DNA from 3 places in the Streptomyces sp. NPDC051041 genome. Region 1 is predicted to be linked to each of the others. Evidence: riboswitches for the same ligand, from Rfam matches in the RefSeq annotation. Region 1 holds a riboswitch; each other region holds the start of a gene.
What was found. Region 1 has a riboswitch for thiamine pyrophosphate ahead of ACIBAI_RS20630 (thiamine ABC transporter substrate binding subunit). Riboswitches for the same ligand answer to the same signal wherever they lie in the genome.

Region 1 (6,852 bases):
CACAGCTCGTCGAGCAGCCCGCCGCGCCCGGCCAGCGCCAGGAACGCCGTGCCGACGACGACCGTCGGCAGGACGAACGGGACGGTGACCACCGCCCGCAGGAGCTGCCTGCCCGGGAAGGCGAAGCGCGCGAAGACGTACGCGCCGGGCAGCGCGACCAGCAGCGTGAGGGCGGTGGAGACGAGCGCCTGCCAGGTGGTGAACCACAGCACGTGCCGCACGTCGGACTGCGCCAGCACCTGGCCGATCCGCCCGGGGTGCCAGGCCCCGTCGGCCCTGAGCCCGCGCGCGACGATCGCGGCGACGGGGTAGGCGAAGAACACCGCGAAGAACGCGACGGGCACGGCCATCAGCCCGAGCCGCGCCGCGTTCCCCGTCCGGCGCCGGGTCACTTCAGTACGAGCGAGGTCCACGACTTGACCCACCGGTCACGGTTCTCGGCGATCTTCGCCGGGTCCATGGTCTCGGGATCCTCGGCCTGCGGCCCGTACTCCGCGAACTCCCGCGGCACCCGCGCGTCCTCGCGCACCGGGTAGACGAACATGTTCAGCGGCATGTCCTCCTGGAACCGCTTCGTGAGCAGGAAGTCCAGGAACGCCTTGCCGCCCTCGGCGTTCCTCGCGCCCGCGAGCAGTCCCGCGTACTCGACCTGGCGGAAGCAGGTGCCCGTGGCCACCCCGGTCGGGGCGGTGCCGGGCCGGGGGTCGGCGTAGACGACCTCGGCGGGCGGGGAGGAGGCGTAGGAGACGACGAGCGGCCTGTCGCCCCCCGCCTTCTTCCCGCCGGCCGAGCCGGAGAACTCCTCGTTGTAGGCCTGCTCCCAGCTGTCGACCACCTTCACGCCGTTGGCCTTGAGCTTCTTCCAGTAGTCCGCCCAGCCGTCGTCCCCGTACTCCGCGGCCGTGCCGAGCAGGAAGCCGAGACCGGGCGAGGAGGAGGCGGCGTTCTCGGTGACGAGGAGGTTCCTGTACGCGGGCTCGATCAGGTCGTCGAAGGTCCGCGGCGGGTCGAGCTCGCGGTCGGCGAAGTACTCCTTGTCGTAGTTGACACAGATGTCGCCGGTGTCGATGGGCGTGACCCGGTGCTTGCCCTGGTCGACGCGGTACTCGGACTCGATCCGGTCGGAGCCCTGCGGCCGGTACGGCTGGAACACGCCGTTGTCGAGGGCGCGCGACAGCAGCGTGTTGTCGACGCCGAAGAAGACGTCGCCCTGCGGGTTGTCCTTGGTGAGGACGGCCTTGTTGACGGCCTGCCCGGCGTCGCCGTTCTTGAGGACCCTGACCCGGTAGCCGGACTCCTTCTCGAAGGCGGCGATGACGCTCTTCGACGCGGCCCACGAGTCGTGGCTGACGAGGGTCACGGTCCGGGTGCCGCCGGATGACTGCTCGCCGGACGACCCGCACCCGGCCAGGCCGCCGGCCAGACCGAGTCCGACGGCCAGGATCGTGACCTTCTTGGTGATGTTCACCGGATTCCTCCTGGGGTGACCAGGAAGAGACGCGGCCCTGCCCGAAACCCCTGGCGGGGTTCCGGGCAGGGCGCAACAGCTCGAGTGATGACCGATCTCCCTACCCAGAATGACCTGGGCGAGGTTCGGAGGGTCTGCGGCCCGTGCCGCACTCTCAGCGCTGTGGCGCTCCCCTGTCGGAATATGCAGATGTGCTTGCGGTGGTTCGACGACGGTCAGGTTACCGCTCGCTCGCGGCGAGCTGACCGCAGGCCCCGTCGATCTCCTGACCACGGGTGTCCCGGATCGTCACCGGCACCCCGTGGGCGGCGATCGCCTCCACGAACGCCTTCTCGTCCTCCGGCCGGGAGGCGGTCCACTTGGACCCGGGCGTCGGGTTGAGCGGGATCAGGTTGACGTGCACGGGCCTGCCCTTGAGCAGCCGCCCGAGCCGGTCGCCGCGCCACGCCTGGTCGTTGATGTCCCGGATGAGGGCGTACTCGATGGACAGCCGCCGGCCGGACTTGGCCGCGTACGCGAAGCCCGCGTCCAGGACCTCCCGCACCTTCCACCGCGTGTTGACGGGGACGAGGGTGTCGCGCAGTTCGTCGTCGGGGGCGTGCAGCGAGATGGCCAGGCGGCACTTGAAGCCCTCGTCGGCGAAGCGGTGGATGGCCGGGACGAGGCCGACCGTCGAGACCGTGATGCCGCGCTGGGACAGCCCGAGCCCGTCGGGCTCGGGGTCGGTGAGCCGGCGGATGGCGCCGACGACCCGGTTGTAGTTGGCGAGGGGCTCGCCCATGCCCATGAAGACGATGTTGGACAGCCGCGCCGGGCCGCCGGGGACCTCGCCGTCCCTCAGCGCCCGCATCCCGTCCACGATCTGGTGCACGATCTCGGCGGTGGACAGGTTCCGGTCCAGGCCGGCCTGCCCGGTGGCGCAGAACGGGCAGTTCATGCCGCAGCCCGCCTGGGAGCTGATGCACATCGTCACCCGGTCCGGGTAGCGCATCAGCACCGACTCCACGAGCGTGCCGTCGAAGAGCCGCCACAGCGTCTTGCGGGTGGTGCCCTCGTCGGTCGACAGGTGCCGGACGACCGTCATCAGCTCCGGCAGCAGCGCCTCCTGGAGCCGGGGGCGTGCGGCGGCCGGGATGTCGGTCCACTGCGCCGGGTCGTGCGCGTACCGCGCGAAGTAGTGCTGCGAGAGCTGCCTGGCGCGAAACGGCTTCTCGCCGATCGCGGCGACGGCTTCCTTGCGCTCGGCGGGCGTGAGGTCGGCAAGGTGCCGCGGCGGCTTCTTGGCTCCGCGCGGGGCGACGAATGTGAGTTCTCCGGGCTTGGGCATGGTCCTACCAGTGTCGCAGATCGTCCGCGGTGGCCCGTTCCGGTGTCCGCCGCCCCCGGAACCGGCGCGACGGCCCGGTCGCGAACGCGGAGGAGCCCCCGCCTGCACGAGGCGGGGGCTCACGCGGTCCGCCGGACCGGACTCCGAAAGCCGTGTCCGCTCAGCCGGATCCCACGAAGACGACGAGCAGCAGCCACACCACCGGCGCCGTGGGCAGCAGCGAGTCCAGCCGGTCCATGATGCCGCCGTGACCGGGCAGCAGCGTGCCCATGTCCTTGATGCCCAGGTCCCGCTTGATCATGGATTCGCCGAGGTCGCCGAGCGTGGCGCTGGCCGCGACCGCGAGGCCGAGCAGCAGGCCCTGCCACCAGGTGCCGTCGTCGATGAGGAACTGCAGGCACAGCGCGCCCACCGCCATCGCGAAGGCGACGGCGCCGACCAGGCCCTCGCGGGTCTTGCCGGGGCTGATGCGCGGGGCGAGCTTGCGCCTGCCGAAGCGCCAGCCGACGGCGTACGCGCCGGTGTCGCTGACCACCGTCAGCAGCAGGAACGTCAGCACGCGGTACGGCCCGTCCTCGGCCGTCAGCATCATCGCGACGAACGTCGCCAGGAACGGCACGTAGAACGCCGCGAAGACGCCCGCCGTGACGTCCTTGAGGTAGCCCTCCGGCGGCTCCGTCATCCGCCAGACCAGCACCGCGAGCGCCGTCAGCGCCATCGCCACCCAGGCGCCCTCGGCGCCCCGGACGTACCCGGCCACCACCATCGCGGCGCCGCCGACCGCGAGCGGCACGAGCGGCGCCCTGATGCCCTTGCGTTCCTCCAGCCGCTTGGTCAGCTCCCACAGGCCCACCACGACGGCGACCGCTATCACGCCGACGAACACGGCCTTGACGATGAACAGCGATGCGACGATCACCGCGCCGAGTCCGACCCCGACCCCTATCGCGGCGCTCAGGTCGCGCCCCGCGCTCTTCTTCTGCGGCGGGGGTGCCGGCTGGGAGGCGTCGGGCATGGGCTCCGGATTCTGCGGCGCCGCCGCGAAGGCCTGCGCCGGCGGGGTCTGGTGCGTCTCGTCGCGGAACAAGGGGCCGCTCAGCCGAGCGGCCCCCCGGTCGTCATCCTGGTCTCCGCCGTGTTCGGGTACGTCGGGCACGATGGGCATGGGGCGAGTCTGCTGCGCGTCACGCGCATCGTACGCGGGACCCGCCGGGGCTGCCCCCGGAGCGGGTCCCTGCTCGGACGGCCCCCAGTACCCGGCTTGTGGCGGCGCCCCCCAGGAAGAGTCGTTCATCAGACCTCGAGCAGCTCCGCTTCCTTGTGCTTCAGGAGCTCGTCCACCTGGGCGACGTACTTCGCGGTGGTGTCGTCGAGCTCCTTCTCCGCACGGCGGCCCTCGTCCTCGCCGACCTCGCCGTCCTTGACCAGCTTGTCGATGGCGTCCTTGGCCTTGCGGCGCACGGAGCGGATGGAGATCTTGGCCTCCTCGCCCTTGTGCCGGGCCACCTTGATGTACTCGCGGCGGCGCTCCTCGGTGAGTTCGGGGAACACCACTCGGATGATGTTGCCGTCGTTGCTCGGGTTGACGCCCAGGTCGGAGTCGCGGATGGCCTGCTCGATGTTGCGCAGCGCGCTCTTGTCGAAGGGGGTCACCACGGCCATGCGCGGCTCGGGCACGGAGAACGAGGCCAGCTGGTTGATCGGCGTCGGCGCGCCGTAGTAATCGGCCACGATCTTGTTGAACATCGCCGGGTGCGCACGGCCGGTGCGGATCGCGGCGAAGTCCTCCTTGGCGACCACGACGGCCTTCTCCATCTTCTCCTCGGCCTCGAGGAGGGTCTCTTCGATCACCACTTGCTCCTGCGTGTCTTGAGTAGGCCCGGCTGCGGTTCCTCTTCGGGGCGGCGGCCGGCTGCGTCGCGTCTTCTTCCTGCACGGTTCCCGACCGGCAGGACATTGTCCATCCCCCGGCCCGGAGCCGTCCCGCCCGTCCCCCGGACAGGTGGTGTCCGGTGGACGGGACGGTTCACCGGTCAGTTCCGGCTGCCCTGGTCACCCACCAGCGTGCCGATCTTCTCACCCTTGACGGCGCGGGCGATATTGCCCTCCGCCAGAAGCTCGAAGACCACGATCGGGAGCTTGTTGTCGCGGCACAGCGTGATGGCCGTGGCGTCGGCGACCCGCAGGTCGCGCGTGATGACCTCGCCGTAGCCGAGGTGGTCGAACTTCACGGCGTCGGGATTGGTCTTGGGGTCGGAGTCGTAGACCCCGTCGACCCCGTTCTTGCCCATCAGCAGTGCCTCGGCGTCGATCTCCAGGGCGCGCTGCGCGGCGGTGGTGTCGGTGGAGAAGTACGGCATGCCCATGCCCGCGCCGAAGATGACCACGCGGCCCTTCTCCAGGTGGCGCACGGCGCGCAGCGGGATGTACGGCTCGGCGACCTGCCCCATGGTGATGGCGGTCTGCACGCGGCAGTCGACGCCCTCCTTCTCCAGGAAGTCCTGCAGGGCGAGGCAGTTCATCACGGTGCCGAGCATGCCCATGTAGTCGGAGCGGGCCCGGTCCATGCCACGCTGCTGCAGTTCGGCGCCGCGGAAGAAGTTGCCGCCGCCGATGACGACCGCGATCTGCGCGCCGTCCCGTACGACGGCCGCGATCTCGCGCGCGATGGCGTGCACCACGTCGGGGTCGACGCCCAGGCCCCCGCCGCCGGAGAAGGCCTCTCCGGACAGCTTCAGCAGAAACCGGCCGCGCACTTTGCCGTCGTCGCTCTTCTCGGCCTTGGTGGTCATGGAGATCCCGCCTCTGTTACGTGTTGCACATACGAAGAAGGCCATTGCCGGTGGGGCGTGGTTCGCATCCCATGCGCGGCAATGGCCTCCTCGTCAGATCTGCTGTCGTCCGGCACGCGCGCGTGCTCGACCGCGTACCCGGACGACCGCTGTCGACCCTATCGGGGTCGCGCGCCCGTCACGGGACGGACTCAGATGCCGACCTTGATGCGCACGAAGCGCTTCAGGGTGACACCGGCCTCGTCCAGCACCTTCTGGACGGACTTCTTGTTGTCCAGCGCGTACGGCTGGCCGAGCAGCGTGGCGTCCTTGAAGAAGCCGTTGAGGCGACCCTCGACGATCTTCGGCAGGGCGGCCTCGGGCTTGCCCTCGGCGCGGGTGGTCTCCTCGGCGATGCGGCGCTCGGCCTCGACGACCTCGGCCGGGACGTCCTCCTTGGAGAGGTACTTCGGCGCGAAGGCGGCGATGTGCTGGGCGACGCCCTTGGCGACCTCGGCGTTCGGCTTGTCGAACTCGACGAGGACACCGATCTGCGGGGGCAGGTCGGGCATCGTGCGGTGCATGTAGGCGGTCACGAAGCCGTCGGAGAACTGCGCGAAGCGGTCCAGGACGATCTTCTCGCCGAGGTTGGCGTTGGCCTCGTCCACGAACGCCTGGACGGTCTTGCCCGGCTCGATCTCGGAGGAGAGCAGGGCCTCGATGTCGGCCGGGGAGGTCTTCGCGACGTGCTCGGCGATGGCCTTGGCGACGGCCTGGAACTTCTCGCCCTTGGCGACGAAGTCCGTCTCGCACTTCAGCTCGACCAGGACGCCGGAGGAGTTGTCGTCGGCGATGATCGAGACGACGGCGCCGTTCTCGGCGGAGCGGCCCTCGCGCTTGGCGACGCCCTTCTGGCCCTTGATGCGGAGCGCCTCGACGGCCTTCTCGACGTTGCCCTCGGCCTCGTCCAGCGCCTTCTTGCAGTCCATCATGCCGGCGCCGGTGAGCTCGCGGAGCTTCTTGACGTCGGCGGCGGTGTAGTTCGCCATGAGTCTGTGAATCTTTCTCGAAGTCTGGAAGATCGAAGATCTGCGGGGTCCGCGGCCTCCATGAAGCTGTAGGGCCGTGACGCGCCGCCGACCTACGGGTGAACGGCGGGAGCGGTGGGGACGCCTTCCCTGCCCGGCGGGCAGGGAAGGCTCATGTCGCCGCTCCCGCCGTCATCACTGACGCTGACGGGTCGGTCAGGCCTGCTCGGCCTCGGCGGCCGGAGCCTCGGCAGCCGG
Region 2 (6,852 bases), on a different contig from region 1:
CTGCTGATCGACGGAGTGGGCCGGCCGTGCGGGGACGGCGATGTGCGCATTTCGCCCGTCGAACCCGAGCCGCTGAGCGAGGTCCTGATCCGGCTTCAGGTCGGCAGCGACCAGGCGCTGTTCCGCTCCTCCGCGGCGCCTCTGGTCGCCTTCCTCGACCGTACCGACAAGCTGGTGCCACTGGGACAGGAAGGTTCCCTCGCCGACTTCGACGCCCACCTCGACGAGGCGCTGGACCGCATCCTGGCGGAGGAGCAGAGCGCGGGCTGAAGCGTCGCATCAGGCGCTACGACGTTGGCGTAACGCTTCGCCAGCCGGCGGCCGGGGCGGGAGCCGCCGGACGAGGGCGGGCAGGATCGATTCCCCGGACCCTGCGAGGTTTCCCGGACCCTGCGAGGCTCACCGGACCCCGGTGGAAAGCGCCGGTCCCCCCCGCCGCATGCGTCACCGCTTGCGGCGCCGCCCCCTGCCTCCGCTACGGGCCGGAGCCGGTACGGTCCCCGCCGTCTCCGGCCCGGGCCGGTCGGCCGAGACCACCAGGGCGGCGAGGGCGGTGGTGACCGGCACCGACGCCACCAGCCCGATCGAGCCGACCAGCGTCCGGACGATCTCCTCCGCGACCAGCTCACTGTTGGCGACCGTGCCCACGCTGCTCTGCGCGATCGAGAACAGCAGCAGCAGCGGCAGCGCGGCACCGGCGTACGCGAGGACGAGCGTGTTGACCACGGACGCGATGTGGTCGCGGCCGATGCGGATGCCCGCCCGGTACAGCCCGCGCCAGCCCATCGACGGGTTGGCCGCGTGCAGTTCCCACACCGCCGACGTCTGCGTGACCGTCACGTCGTCCAGGACGCCGAGCGAACCGATGATGACACCGGCCAGCAGCAGACCGCTCATGTCGATCGTCGGATAGAGGCCGTGGATCAGACCGGTGTTGTCGTCCGTGTTGCCGGTCAGCGCGGCCCAGCCGATGAAGAGCGAGCCCAGGACGCCGATCAGCAGCAGTGAGATCAGCGTGCCGAGCACCGCCACGGAGGTCCGGGCCGACAGGCCGTGGCACAGGTAGAGGGCGATCAGCATGATGGCGCTCGACCCGATCACCGCCACGACCAGCGGGTTCGAACCCTGCAGGATCGCCGGCAGCATGAACAGGTTCAGCACCAGGAAGCTGATGGCCAGCGCGACCAGCGCCATGACGCCCCGCAGCCGCCCGACGACCACGACGGCGAGCGCGAAGACGCCGGCGAGCAGCGTCATCGGCATCCGGCGGTTCACGTCCGCCACCGAGTACTGCAGGTCCTTCGGCGCGGAGGGCTCGTAGGCGACCACGACCTCCTGGCCCTCGTGCAGCTGCCGCGACTGGTCGGGCTGCACGATCTCGGTGAACGTACGACCCTTGTCCCTGCCGGTGTCGACCCGGATCGTCGCCCTCTTGCAGGTACCGGTCGCCTGCTGCTGGGCGGAGGAGCCCTCGGCGGTGGACGTGTCGCCGGTCGGAGTGGGGCCGGAGGCGTTGACGGACGCGCAGCTCACCTCCTCGACGGTCGTGACCGTGGCCTGCTGCGTCTGCCGGTCGAACCCGACCCCGGTGCGCTCGTGCGGTGGCGCGCCGCCCGGCCACAGCACCGCGAGCCCGACCAGCACCGCCGCGGCGAACGGGATGAGAACCGCAGCGATGACCTTGCGCAGATGCTTGGACACGGGCGCCGCCGGGCCGTGGCTGTGACCGTGCCCGTGCGAGTGGCCGTATCCGTCACCACCGGGGCCGTGCCCGCCACCGTCCCCGGGACCGTGTCCGTGGCCGCCGTCATGGCCGGGCCCGCCGCCGGCGGGCCCGGGGGCCGGACCGTGCGCGGGCCCAGTACCGAACCCCGGGTCGTACCCGTGTCCGCCACCGGGACCCGGGCCGCGGTTTCGGCCGCCGTGTCCGGTCCCGCCGGAAGCAGGGCTGTCTCCACGGCCGGTACCGTTTCCGGCGCCGTTGCCGCGGGGGGGTTCGGGCGGCGGGTAGGGGGGATGCTGCGTCGTGGTCACCGACCGATCATCGCAAGAACGAGGGGGGCCCTCTGTTCACCGCGCCCGAAGTGACGCTAGCGTGGAGGCACCTTTGTACACGCGGGAGCTCGGAGCACCGGGCTGAGAGGGCGCTGACCTCCGTCCCAGCGATGTTTCACATGAAACGTCACCGGAGTCGAGTGATGTTTCACACGGGACATCGCCGGACGGAAACCGCTGCGTCGACCGCCGAACCTGTTACCGGGTAATGCCGGCGTAGGGAGTAGGTCTCATGACCAACAAGGACGCACGCACGCCTGCCTCCATGCGGACCCAGGCCGGGGGACCGGCCGACGGACCGAGCAACGGGGAGGCCGGGAAGTCCATCGGCTGGCACAAGGCGTACATCGAGGGCTCACGCCCCGATCTGCGGGTGCCGGTCCGACAGGTGCACCTCACCAACGGGCAGTCGGTCACGCTGTACGACACGTCGGGCCCGTACACCGATCCACTCGTCGACACCGATGTCCGCAGGGGCCTGCCGCCGCTGCGGGAGAAATGGATCATCGCCCGCGGCGACACCGAGGAGTACGCGGGCCGTCCCGTCCGTCCCGAGGACGACGGGATCAAGCACACCTCGCCGCGCGGCGGCCTGCGCAACCTGGACGCGGTCTTCCCCGGACGGCCGCGGCAGCCGCGCCGCAGCCGTGACGGCCGGGCGGTCACGCAGCTCGCGTACGCGCGCCGGGGTGAGATCACACCGGAGATGGAGTTCGTGGCCCTCAGGGAGAACGTCTCCCCCGAGGTGGTCCGCGAGGAGATCGCGGCGGGCCGGGCGGTGTTGCCGGCGAACGTCAACCACCCGGAGATCGAGCCGATGATCATCGGCAAGCGGTTCCTGGTGAAGGTCAACGCCAATATCGGCAACTCGGCGGTGACCTCCTCCATCGAGGAGGAGGTCGAGAAGATGACCTGGGCGACCCGCTGGGGGGCCGACACGGTCATGGACCTGTCCACCGGCCGCAACATCCACACCACCCGCGAGTGGGTGCTGCGCAACTCCCCCGTCCCCATCGGCACGGTGCCGCTCTACCAGGCCCTGGAGAAGGTCGACGGCAAGGCCGAGGAGCTGACCTGGGAGATCTACAAGGACACCGTCATCGAGCAGGCCGAGCAGGGCGTGGACTACATGACGGTGCACGCGGGCGTGCGCCTGGCGTACGTGCCGTTGACGGCGAACCGCAAGACCGGCATCGTCTCGCGCGGCGGATCGATCATGGCCGCGTGGTGCCTGGCGCACCACAAGGAGTCGTTCCTGTACGAGCACTTCGAGGAGCTCTGCGAGATCCTCGCCGCCTACGACGTCACGTACTCCCTCGGCGACGGCCTGCGCCCCGGCTCGATCGCGGACGCCAACGACGAGGCCCAGTTCGCGGAGTTGAGGACGCTCGGGGAACTGAACCGGATCGCCAGGCGCTTCCACGTACAGACCATGATCGAGGGCCCGGGCCACGTCCCGATGCACAAGATCAAGGAGAACATCGACCTTCAGCAGGAGATCTGCGACGAAGCCCCGTTCTATACGCTCGGCCCGCTGACGACGGACGTCGCACCGGCGTACGACCACATCACCTCCGGCATCGGTGCCGCGATGATCGCCTGGTGGGGCACGGCGATGCTCTGCTACGTCACGCCCAAGGAGCATCTGGGCCTGCCCAACCGCGACGACGTCAAGACCGGCGTCATCACCTACAAGATCGCCGCTCACGCGGCCGACCTCGCCAAGGGGCACCCCGGTGCGCAGGAGTGGGACGACGCGCTGTCCGACGCCCGTTTCGAGTTCCGGTGGGAGGACCAGTTCAACCTCGCCCTGGACCCGGACACCGCGCGGGAGTTCCACGACGAGACCCTGCCGGCCGAGCCCGCCAAGACGGCCCACTTCTGCTCGATGTGCGGACCGAAGTTCTGCAGCATGAAGATCTCGCAGGACATCCGCCGCGAACACGGCGGCACGCGGGCCGAGATCGAGGAGGGCATGGCCCAGAAGTCGAAGGAGTTCGCGGCCGGGGGCAACCGGGTCTACCTGCCGATCGCGGACTGACCCGGCCGGGCGGGTGATCCGCTCCCGGATCCTGTTCCGCGATCCGGCGCTGGAATGATCCGGCGCCGTCCGGCCCGTGCCCACCAGGCACGGGCCGGACGGGCGGGGCGCGGCCGGAGACCGACGGGGCCGGCCGCGGTGACGGACGTGGAGCGACGACGCCGCCCGTGCCCCCGTCACCCGGCCCCGGACCGTCCCTGCGGACCCCGGCCTTTCCGCGGCGCGGCTTCGCGGTCGGCGTCGCGGTCGTCGCCGCGGCCGGCATGCCCGTCGCGAGCCGGGGAGCGCGGGCCCGCCCGCTACTCCGGCTTGTGTTCCGGTCCCCCGTGGTCCGGTCCCCCGTGGTCCGGGCTCGTGAAGCTCGGACGCGGGCTCGGGACACCGTCGTCGGGGCTGCTGAATCCCGGCCGGCCGTAGCCGAGGTGCGGGATGCGGCCGGCCGGCGCGGGCGGTGCCGCGGAGTGCGGCGCGACCGCCGTGCCCGGGGCGGCGAGCGCCTCCCGGAGGAACGGCAGCATGCCGCGTTCCAGCAGGGCATCGCGCCGGGCATTCCGGGCGCGGGCCACCTCCTCGCCGGGTCCGCCGGAGGGTCCGGCCTCGGCCGTCGGACGGTTGCGCAGCGCGGTGAGCAGCAGCCCCACGGCGGCGACGAGGATCGCGACCGCGGTCAGGGCGCCGAACACCCATCCGGTGGCGAGCATCGTCCGGGCGAACGCCTCCTCGGGGGCGAGCACCCGCAGGAGGCACCCCACGAACAGGAGGATCACCGCGGCGGTGCCGGCGAGGACGGGCACCAGAACCGCGACGACGGCGGCGACGCCCGCGCCGGCGGTCTCGGCGACCTCGCCCATGGTGGCGGCCGGTCCCACCGCGCTCGTCCCCGGCTCCGCGGAGCCGGATTCGCGCACGGACGACGCCGGCCGGCGCAGTTCCTCGCGGACCTTCACGTAGTGCCGGTACTCGGTCGCCACGGCCGCCGTGATGAGCGCGGTGGCGCCGAGCGCCATGACGCGCAGTCGTTCGAGGTCGAGGCGCTGTCCGGCAGCGGCCAGTTCCGGTCGGTGTGGCGCAAAGCGCAGCGCGCAGCGCCTCGTCGAGGATCCGCTCGTATTCCTGGCGGTCCTCGCTCAGCAGGTGCTGCGGAACGCTGTTCATCCGCATCCCCCGATGCTCCGTAGGGCTTGGGGCGCGCATGCCGACGAGCCGTCGGACAGAAACGGAGGGGAGCCTGCTACGGATACGCCGATGGTGGAGCGATGGCGGCTCGCGGTGACGGGGGGTCGACCGAGAATGCCCTCCGACCGGCGCGGTCGCTCGGCAGTCCGCCGGGGGAGGAATTGCGTCCGGTGAACGCTCAGATGTCCAGCGGCAGTTGCTGGACCAGCAGCTTTCCGGCCATCGTCACTCCGCCGTCCATGGCGATGGCGAGCCCGTCGGCGTAGACGTGCGGTCCCTGGACGACGGGACCGGCGCCGTCCTCGCCGTCTTCCGAGCCGACCTCGCCCAGCAGGTACGGGATGGGGCTGTGGCCGTGGACGATGCGGGTGCCGCCGTACGTGTCCAGCAGGGAGCGCACGGCGTCGGCGCCGCCCTCGTCACGGAAGGAGAACCGCTTGGTGAACTTGCGGAACAGGTCCCAGACCTCGTCCGCGTCGTTGCGGGTGAGCGTCTCGCGGACGGTGTCGTTGACCTCCTCGATCGAGCGGCCGTAGTCCAGGTAGGCGGTGGTGTCGGAGTGGACCAGCAGGTGGCCGTCGACCTCCTCCAGGGCGTCGAGCCGGGCCATCCACTGCAGGTGGTGGTCCTGGAGACGGTCCATGTCGGTCTTCTGGCCGCCGTTGAGCAGCCAGGCCGCCTGGAAGGTGGCGGTGCCCGCGCCGGAGTTGACGGGGGTGTCGCCGAACCGCTTGGCGCCGAGCAGCAGCAGTTCGTGGTTGCCCATCAGCGCCTTGCAGTAGCCGCCGGCCGCGGCGGCCTCGGCGGACAGCCGCATCACCAGGTCGATGACGCCGATGCCGTCCGGGCCGCGGTCGGTGAAGTCGCCGAGGAACCACAGCCGGGCGGTGCCCGCGCACCAGTGCCCCGCCGCGTCGATCAGGCCCTTCTCCTGAAGGGCGACGACCAGCTGGTCGAGGTAGCCGTGCACGTCGCCGACGACGTACAGCGGGCCCGGGCCGGTGGCCGGCTGCGGGACCGGCGCCGTCACCGGATCGACGGCCACCTGAAGCGTGTCACCCCGGTTGATGACGGGCAGGTCGCGCTGGGTGGGCGTGTACCCCTCCGGGTAGGCCTCCTCGGGCGGCGGCGGGGGGACGACGGGCGGCGGGGCGACCTCGCCCGGGTGCGTGCTGTGGACGTACGGACCGGTCTCGTGGACGTACGCGGGCACCCGGAAGTCGCGCAACGTCGCCGTCCGCTCCACCTCGGGTCCCTGACCGGCCCCCTGAGTCATCGACCCCTCCACCATCGCGCCGCATCTGCACCGCATCGGACTGCCTGGTCGCAGCGGCCCGCGGTGTCGTGGGCCCATCATAGGAATGCGGATCGCGCCATGTGATGACCCAGGGGTGGTGAATCGGAGCAGGAGTCCGGTTCACCGCGGCTTTCGCCCCGATTGGACCAGGCTTCGACCAGCCGGCGACCGTGCTCGCCCGCCTTTCCCGGCTCTCCTCCGCCCCGTTTCGCGGCCTACCGACTCCTACGGTGACCGCGCAGGCCTACCGCTCGTCGGACGACCGCGGCGGGCTGACGGTCGT
Region 3 (6,852 bases), on a different contig from region 1:
GCGTCGAGGAACTCGGGCAGGTCGCCCTGGCGCCTGCGGGCGTCCGTGCAGAGATAGAGCCGGGCGTCGGCGAGCCGGGCGCGGGCGGCGGTGTCGGACATGCGGGTGTCCCCCTCGGTGGCGTGTCGGGACGCCCCCGGGCCGGGGGCGTTCTGTCGGGGCGCCCCTTGGCAGGGCGTGCTGCCGGAGCGTCCCCGTCGTCGGCGCACGGGCCGCGTCCCGTGCCGCCGGGCGCACGGGCCGCGGCCCCCGCCGCCGCCGACGGCGCGCGGGAGCCTCCCCCGGATGCCGGCGGCGTACGGACCCGGCGGCCGCGGCGCGGCCGGCCCCGGCCCGTGCGCCGCACCGCGGCGCCGGGCGTGCCGGACGGTCGGGTCAGACGGCGAGCGCCTGGGCGCGGCGCTTCACCTCCGTGCCGCGATTCTCGCTCAGCGCCTGCGCGGGGGTGCCGGGCAGGGTCGGGTCGGGCGTGAAGAGCCACTCCAGCATCTCTTCGACCGTGAAGCCGTCGTCCCGCAGCAGCGTCAGGGTGCCGGCCAGGCCCTTGACGACCTTGTCCCCGTCGATGAAGGCCGCGGGGACGTGCAGCGCGCGGTTCTCACCCCGGCGTACGGCGATGAGCTGGCCCTCCTTGACCAGCTGCCGCACCCGCGTCACCTCGACGCCGAGCTTTTCGGCGATGTCGGGAAGGGTGAGCCAGGCGGGGACGAGAGCATCGATCTTTGCGTCAATCTCGGTCACGGAACCTAGCCTGCCATCCCGCGCCGACAGTCGGAAACCGAAGCCGCCCCGCCCGGGCCGACGGGCTATTCCGCCGCCGCCTTCAGCGGTCTGGCCGGGTCCGTCAGCAGGTCCGGGTCCACGGGGGTGCCCGCCTCGATCAGACGCCGCCCCTGGGCCAGGTCCCGGGGCCGGCCCACCGCGAGCACGGCGACCAGGCGGCCCTCGCGCAGCCAGCAGACGGTCCAGGCGGGACCGGACGGGTCACCGCGCCACAGGGTCGCGTCGGCCGCGGCGTGGTGCCCGGCGTACTGCACGAAGCGGCCGAACTGCTCGGACCAGAAGTACGGCACCGGATCGTAGACCGCGGGGGCCTCGCCGACGATGTTCGCGGCGACCGTGCGCGGGCCCTGGAGGGCGTTGTCCCAGTGGTGGACCAGCAGCCGCTCGCCGTACCGCCGCGAGGGGAAGGAGGCGCAGTCGCCGACCGCGTACACGTCCGGCACGCGGGTGCGCAGCCGGTCGTCGGCCACCACCTCGCCGTGCGCGCCGAGCTCGATCCCGGAGCCGGCGAGCCAGGCCGTGGCGGGCCGGGCGCCGATGCCGACGACGACGGCGCCCGCGGGCAGCCGCGAGCCGTCGTCGAGGACCACCGTGCCGGGCTCGACCCGCGCCACGCGCGCGCGGGTGCGCAGAACGGCGCCGGCGTCGGCGTACCAGGCGGCCATCGGCGCCGCCACCTCGGCGGGCAGCGCGCCCGCGAGCGGCCGGTCGGCGGCCTCCACGACGGTCACCGCGCAGCCCGCCTCGCGCGCGGCGGTGGCGAACTCCGCGCCGATCCAGCCGGCCCCGACGACCACGACGTCGTGCTGCCGGGCGAGCACCGGCCGCAGCCGCTCGGCGTCGTCCAGGGTGCGCAGCAGGTGCACGCCGGGGACGTCCCGCGCGCCCGGCAGCCGGACGGGTTCGGCGCCGGTGGCGACCACCAGGACGTCGTACGGCACGGGCCCGGCGGCGGTGTCCAGGGCGTGGTCGCCGAGGCGGACGCCCAGCACCTCGCACCCCAGGCGCAGTTCGATGCCGAGCGCCTCGAAGTCGACGTCGAAGGCCGAGCCCTCGGCCTTGCCCAGCAGGACGGCCTTGGACAGCGGGGGCCGGTCGTAGGGCTGGTGGGGCTCCGCGCCGATCAGCGTCACGGCTCCGGTGAAGCCCTGCTCGCGCAGGGCGACCGCGGTCTGTACGCCCGCCATGCCCGCGCCCGCGACGACCACGCGCCGCGGCGTGGCCCCTCCCCGTTCCTGCGTCTGCTCGCTCACCCGATCACCATAGACAACTGACGGACTGTCAGTCAGCCGCCGTGCTCGGCGACCTGCTCCACCACGCTCGTCCCGCCGCCCCGCTGCGACTCCCACCGCCACGTCTCCTCCAGCCGCACCCGCCCGTCGGGCAGGTCGACGACGGCCGACGCGCAGTGCCCGGACGAGGTCGTCCCGTCCCGCTTCAGCTGCACGTACCGGAAGTCGAGCCGGTCCCCGGCGCGCGTGCCCACCAGATACCCGCGCACGACGTCGCCGCCCGCGTACTCGGCCCAGACCTCGCCGTCCCGCTCGTGGTAGGTGAACCGGGTGCGGGTTCCCACCTGGCCCGGCGCCTGGTCGGCGACGGGGGCGAGGACGAGTCCGTCGAGGGATCGGGCCACGGGCTGAGGCTCCCTTACGAGGTGCGAGCGGCGGAGGCTAGGGTGGCCACCGTAAAGCACTCGCGGGAGCCCGGACGCACCGGGCTGAGAGGGAGGCTGGCGGCCTCCGACCGTACGAACCTGATCCGGGTCATGCCGGCGAAGGGAGGGGCTGGACGCCCATGTCGCCTACGCGTACGCCAGACGTCCTCGTCGTGGGAGGCGGGATCATCGGCCTGGTCACGGCGTGGCGGGCCGCACAGCGGGGCCTGGCCACGGCCGTGGTCGATCCCGCGCCGGGCGGCGGAGCCGCGCAGGTGGCGGCCGGGATGCTGGCCGCCGTCACGGAACTGCACTACGGCGAGCAGACCCTGCTCGCCCTCAACCTCGCCTCGGCCCGCCGCTACCCGGACTTCGCGGCCGAGCTCACCGGCCTGACCGGTCACGACCTCGGGTACCGCCGGTGCGGCACGCTCGCCGTCGCGCTGGACGCCGACGACCGCGCCCACCTGCGCGACCTGCACCTCCTGCAGCGGCAGTCCGGGCTGGACTCCGAGTGGCTGTCGGGGCGCGAGTGCCGGCGCCTGGAGCCGATGCTCGCGCCGGGCGTGCGCGGCGGGCTGCGGGTGGCCGACGACCACCAGGTCGACCCGCGGCGCCTGGCCCGGGCGCTGGTGGTCGCGTGCGAGCGGGCCGGCGTGGTCTTCCACCGGGTGCGGGCCGAGCGGCTCGTCGTCGTCCGGGACCGGGCCACGGGTGTCGTCACCGCCGACGGCGGTGAGCTGGGCGCCGGGCGGGTGGTCCTGGCCGCGGGCAGCCTCAGCGGACGGCTGGCGGGCGTGCCGGACCGCGTCCTGCCGCCCGTGCGGCCCGTGAAGGGGCAGGTGCTGCGGCTGGCCATGCCCGGGGACCGGCCGCCGCTGCTGAGCCGGACCGTGCGCGCGGTGGTGCGCGGCGGCAGCGTCTACCTGGTGCCGCGGGAGAGCGGCGAGCTCGTCGTCGGGGCGACCAGCGAGGAACTGGGCTGGGACACCACGGTCACCGCGGGCGGGGTGTACGAGCTGCTGCGCGACGCCCACGAGCTGGTGCCGGGGATCACCGAGCTGCCGCTGACGGAGACCCGGGCCGGGCTGCGCCCCGGCTCCCCGGACAACGCGCCGCTGCTCGGCCCGACCGAGCTGGAGGGGCTGGTGCTGGCCACCGGCCACTACCGCAACGGCGTGCTGCTCACCCCGGTCACCGGCGACGTCATGGCGCACGTCCTGACCACGGGCGGCCTCCCGGACGTGGCCGCCCCCTTCACCCCGAAGCGTTTCAGCACCGCACCCACGGAGCAGCCCGCATGAAGATCTCGGTCAACGGGGAGCCGCGCGAGGTGGCTCCCGGCACGCCCCTCGACGCCCTGGTGCGCACCCTCACCCGGGCGCCCTCCGGGGTGGCGGCCGCCCTCAACGAAACCGTCGTCCCGCGCGCCCAGTGGCCGTCCACCGCCCTGGCCGAGGGCGACCGCGTGGAAGTCCTCACCGCCGTCCAAGGAGGCTGAACCATGGCCGACGACCCCCTCGTCCTCGGCGGCACGTCCTTCACGTCCCGCCTGATCATGGGTACCGGCGGAGCGCCCAGCCTGGAGGTGCTGGAGCGGGCGCTGATCGCCTCCGGGACCGAGCTGACCACGGTCGCGATGCGGCGCGTGAACCCCGGCGTGCACGGCTCGGTGCTGTCCGTGCTGGACCGGCTCGGCATCCGGGTGCTGCCGAACACGGCCGGTTGCTTCACCGCCGGTGAGGCCGTCCTGACCGCCCGGCTCGCCCGGGAGGCGCTCGGCACCGACCTGGTCAAGCTGGAGGTCATCGCCGACGAGCGGACCCTGCTGCCGGACCCGATCGAACTGCTGGAGGCCGCCGAGACGCTGGTCGACGACGGGTTCACGGTCCTGCCGTACACCAACGACGACCCCGTCCTCGCGCGGAAGCTGGAGGACGTGGGGTGCGCCGCGATCATGCCGCTGGGCTCGCCCATCGGCTCCGGCCTCGGCATCCGCAACCCGCACAACTTCCAGCTGATCGTGGAGCACGCGCGCGTGCCGGTGATCCTGGACGCGGGGGCCGGTACGGCGTCGGACGCGGCGCTGGCGATGGAGCTGGGGTGCGCGGGTGTGATGCTCGCCTCGGCGGTGACGCGGGCGCAGGAGCCGGTGCTGATGGCGGAGGCCATGAAGCACGCGGTGGAGGCGGGGCGGCTGGCCCGGCGGGCCGGGCGCATCCCGCGCCGTCACTTCGCGGAGGCGTCCTCGCCGGTGGAGGGCCGCGCGCACCTGGACCCCGAGCGCCCCGCGTTCCGCTAGGCCCGGCCGTCACGGCTTTGCCGCGGTCCCGCCCCGGCCCCCCGCGGCGGGGCGGGACCGCGGCGGCGGCTCGTACACTCGCCTGCGTGGACACGACCCTTCAGGACCCTCTGGTCGGGCAGGTGCTCGACGGCCGGTACCGCGTCGACGCGCGGATCGCGGTCGGCGGGATGGCCACGGTCTACCGGGCCGTGGACACCCGTCTGGACCGCGTCCTCGCGCTCAAGGTGATGCACCCGACGCTCGCGGCCGACGGCTCCTTCGTCGAGCGGTTCATCCGCGAGGCGAAGTCGGTGGCCCGGCTCGCCCACCCCAACGTGGTGCAGGTCTTCGACCAGGGCACCGACGGGGCGTACGTCTACCTCGCGATGGAGTACGTGGCCGGCTGCACCCTGCGGGACGTGCTGCGCGGGCGCGGGGCGCTGCAGCCGCGGGCCGCGCTGGACATCCTGGAGCCGGTGCTGGCCGCGCTCGGCGCCGCGCACCGCGCCGGGTTCGTGCACCGCGACATGAAGCCGGAGAACGTCCTGATCGGGGACGACGGCCGGGTCAAGGTCGCCGACTTCGGCCTGGTACGGGCCGTGGACACCGTCACCCGCACCACCGGTGCCGTGCTCGGCACCGTCTCGTACCTCGCGCCCGAGCAGATCGAGCACGGCACGGCCGATCCGCGGGTCGACGTGTACGCGTGCGGCGTCGTCCTGCACGAGATGCTGACCGGCGCCCGGCCGCACGACGGGGACTCCCCCGCCCAGGTGCTCTACCGGCGCCTCCACGAGGACGTGCCGCCGCCCTCGGCCGCCGTGCCCGGGCTGCCGTACGAGCTGGACGACCTGGTGGCGTCGGCCACCGCGCGCGACCCCGGGGCCCGGCCGCACGACGCGGTGGCGCTGCTGGCCGAGGCCCGCCGGGCGCGCGGCGCGCTCAGCCCGGACCAGCTGGACGCGGTGCCGCCGCAGGCGCTCGCCGCGGAGCACGACAACGCCGAGGACCGTACGAGCGTCATCCCGCGGGCGCTGACCCCGCCGGTGGACCCGGCGGCCGGCGACGGCGCCGTGCACCGCACCAGCCGTCTGCCGGCCCCGCCCCCGCCGTTCCCGCGGCGCCGCCCGGCCGTCCGGCGCGGTCCGGCGGCGATCGTCGTCGCCGTGCTGCTCGTGCTCGGGCTCGGCACGGGCGTCTGGTACATCAACTCCGGCCAGTTCACCGAGGTGCCGCCGCTGCTGGAGAAGACCGAGGCGCAGGCCCGGGACCGGCTGGAGCGGGCCGGCCTGGAGGTCGGCGCGGTGGAGCACGCCCACAGCGACACGGTCGAGCGCGGCACGGTCATCAGCACCGATCCGAAGCCGGGCGCCCGCATCCGCAGCAACGACTCCGTGACCCTCACCGTCTCCGACGGCCCGCGGACCGTGCTCCTGCCCGACGTGCGGGGCTACCGGCTGGACCGGGCGCGGGCGGTGCTCGAGGAGGAGGGGCTGGAGCCGGGCATGGTGACCCGGGCGTTCAGCGACAGCGTCCCCAAGGGCTTCGTGGTCTCCACCGGCCCGGAGACGGGCACGAAGGTGCGCGCGGGCTCGGCGGTGGCGCTCACCGTCAGCAAGGGCGGCCCGGTGGACGTGCCCGACGTCGCCGGCCGGGACCCGGACGACGCGCGGGCCGAGCTGGAGGGGGCCGGCCTGAAGGTGAGGATCGCCGCCGGCCGGATCACCTCCGAGTACGACAAGGGGCGGGTCGCCCGGCAGAGCCCGGGGGACGGCGCACGGGTCGCCGAGGGCGACACGGTGACGCTGACGCTGTCCAAGGGCCCGGAGATGGTGGAGGTCCCGGACGTGGTCGGGGACCGCGCCGACGACGCCAGGCGGAAGCTGGAGGCGGCCGGTTTCCGGGTCGAGGAGGACCGCGGCCTGCTCGGGCTGTTCGGCGACACCGTCAAGGGCCAGTCCGTGGACGGCGGCGACACGGCCCCGAAGGGGTCGACGGTCACCCTCGAGATCCGCTGACGGGATTCCTCCGGACGCGTGACACCCTGGACGGGTGACACGTCAGCACCACCGCACTCCCCGTCCGCCCCGCAACCCCGTCGGCAGCCACGTCCCGGTGGCCGGCGGCC

Region 2: it holds a riboswitch for thiamine pyrophosphate, as region 1 does, so the genes downstream of both, thiC (phosphomethylpyrimidine synthase ThiC) here and ACIBAI_RS20630 (thiamine ABC transporter substrate binding subunit) in region 1, are expected to answer to the same signal.
Region 3: it holds a riboswitch for thiamine pyrophosphate, as region 1 does, so the genes downstream of both, thiO (glycine oxidase ThiO) here and ACIBAI_RS20630 (thiamine ABC transporter substrate binding subunit) in region 1, are expected to answer to the same signal.

What each region holds. Positions count from the first base shown of each region.
Region 1 covers NZ_JBITFM010000013.1:105,100-111,951, forward strand. The annotation lists gene ACIBAI_RS20625 (ABC transporter permease) at 1-413, opposite strand, end outside; gene ACIBAI_RS20630 (thiamine ABC transporter substrate binding subunit) at 389-1,468, opposite strand; TPP riboswitch at 1,548-1,653, opposite strand; gene rlmN (23S rRNA (adenine(2503)-C(2))-methyltransferase RlmN) at 1,689-2,795, opposite strand; gene ACIBAI_RS20640 (phosphatidate cytidylyltransferase) at 2,956-4,089, opposite strand; gene frr (ribosome recycling factor) at 4,089-4,646, opposite strand; gene pyrH (UMP kinase) at 4,829-5,587, opposite strand; gene tsf (translation elongation factor Ts) at 5,779-6,615, opposite strand; gene rpsB (30S ribosomal protein S2) at 6,811-6,852, opposite strand, start outside.
Region 2 covers NZ_JBITFM010000006.1:42,853-49,704, reverse strand. The annotation lists gene ACIBAI_RS12630 (SsgA family sporulation/cell division regulator) at 1-270, shown strand, start outside; gene ACIBAI_RS12625 (YibE/F family protein) at 445-2,034, opposite strand; TPP riboswitch at 2,106-2,295, shown strand; gene thiC (phosphomethylpyrimidine synthase ThiC) at 2,288-4,096, shown strand; partial or broken gene ACIBAI_RS12615 (hypothetical protein) at 4,396-5,257, opposite strand; gene ACIBAI_RS12610 (metallophosphoesterase) at 5,451-6,563, opposite strand; gene ACIBAI_RS12605 (LacI family DNA-binding transcriptional regulator) at 6,814-6,852, opposite strand, start outside.
Region 3 covers NZ_JBITFM010000004.1:90,681-97,532, reverse strand. The annotation lists gene thiE (thiamine phosphate synthase) at 1-101, opposite strand, end outside; gene ACIBAI_RS09140 (Rv2175c family DNA-binding protein) at 376-741, opposite strand; gene ACIBAI_RS09135 (NAD(P)/FAD-dependent oxidoreductase) at 807-2,036, opposite strand; gene ACIBAI_RS09130 (hypothetical protein) at 2,069-2,419, opposite strand; TPP riboswitch at 2,472-2,583, shown strand; gene thiO (glycine oxidase ThiO) at 2,581-3,744, shown strand; gene thiS (sulfur carrier protein ThiS) at 3,741-3,941, shown strand; gene ACIBAI_RS09115 (thiazole synthase) at 3,945-4,742, shown strand; gene pknB (Stk1 family PASTA domain-containing Ser/Thr kinase) at 4,829-6,742, shown strand; gene ACIBAI_RS09105 (deoxyribonuclease IV) at 6,777-6,852, shown strand, end outside.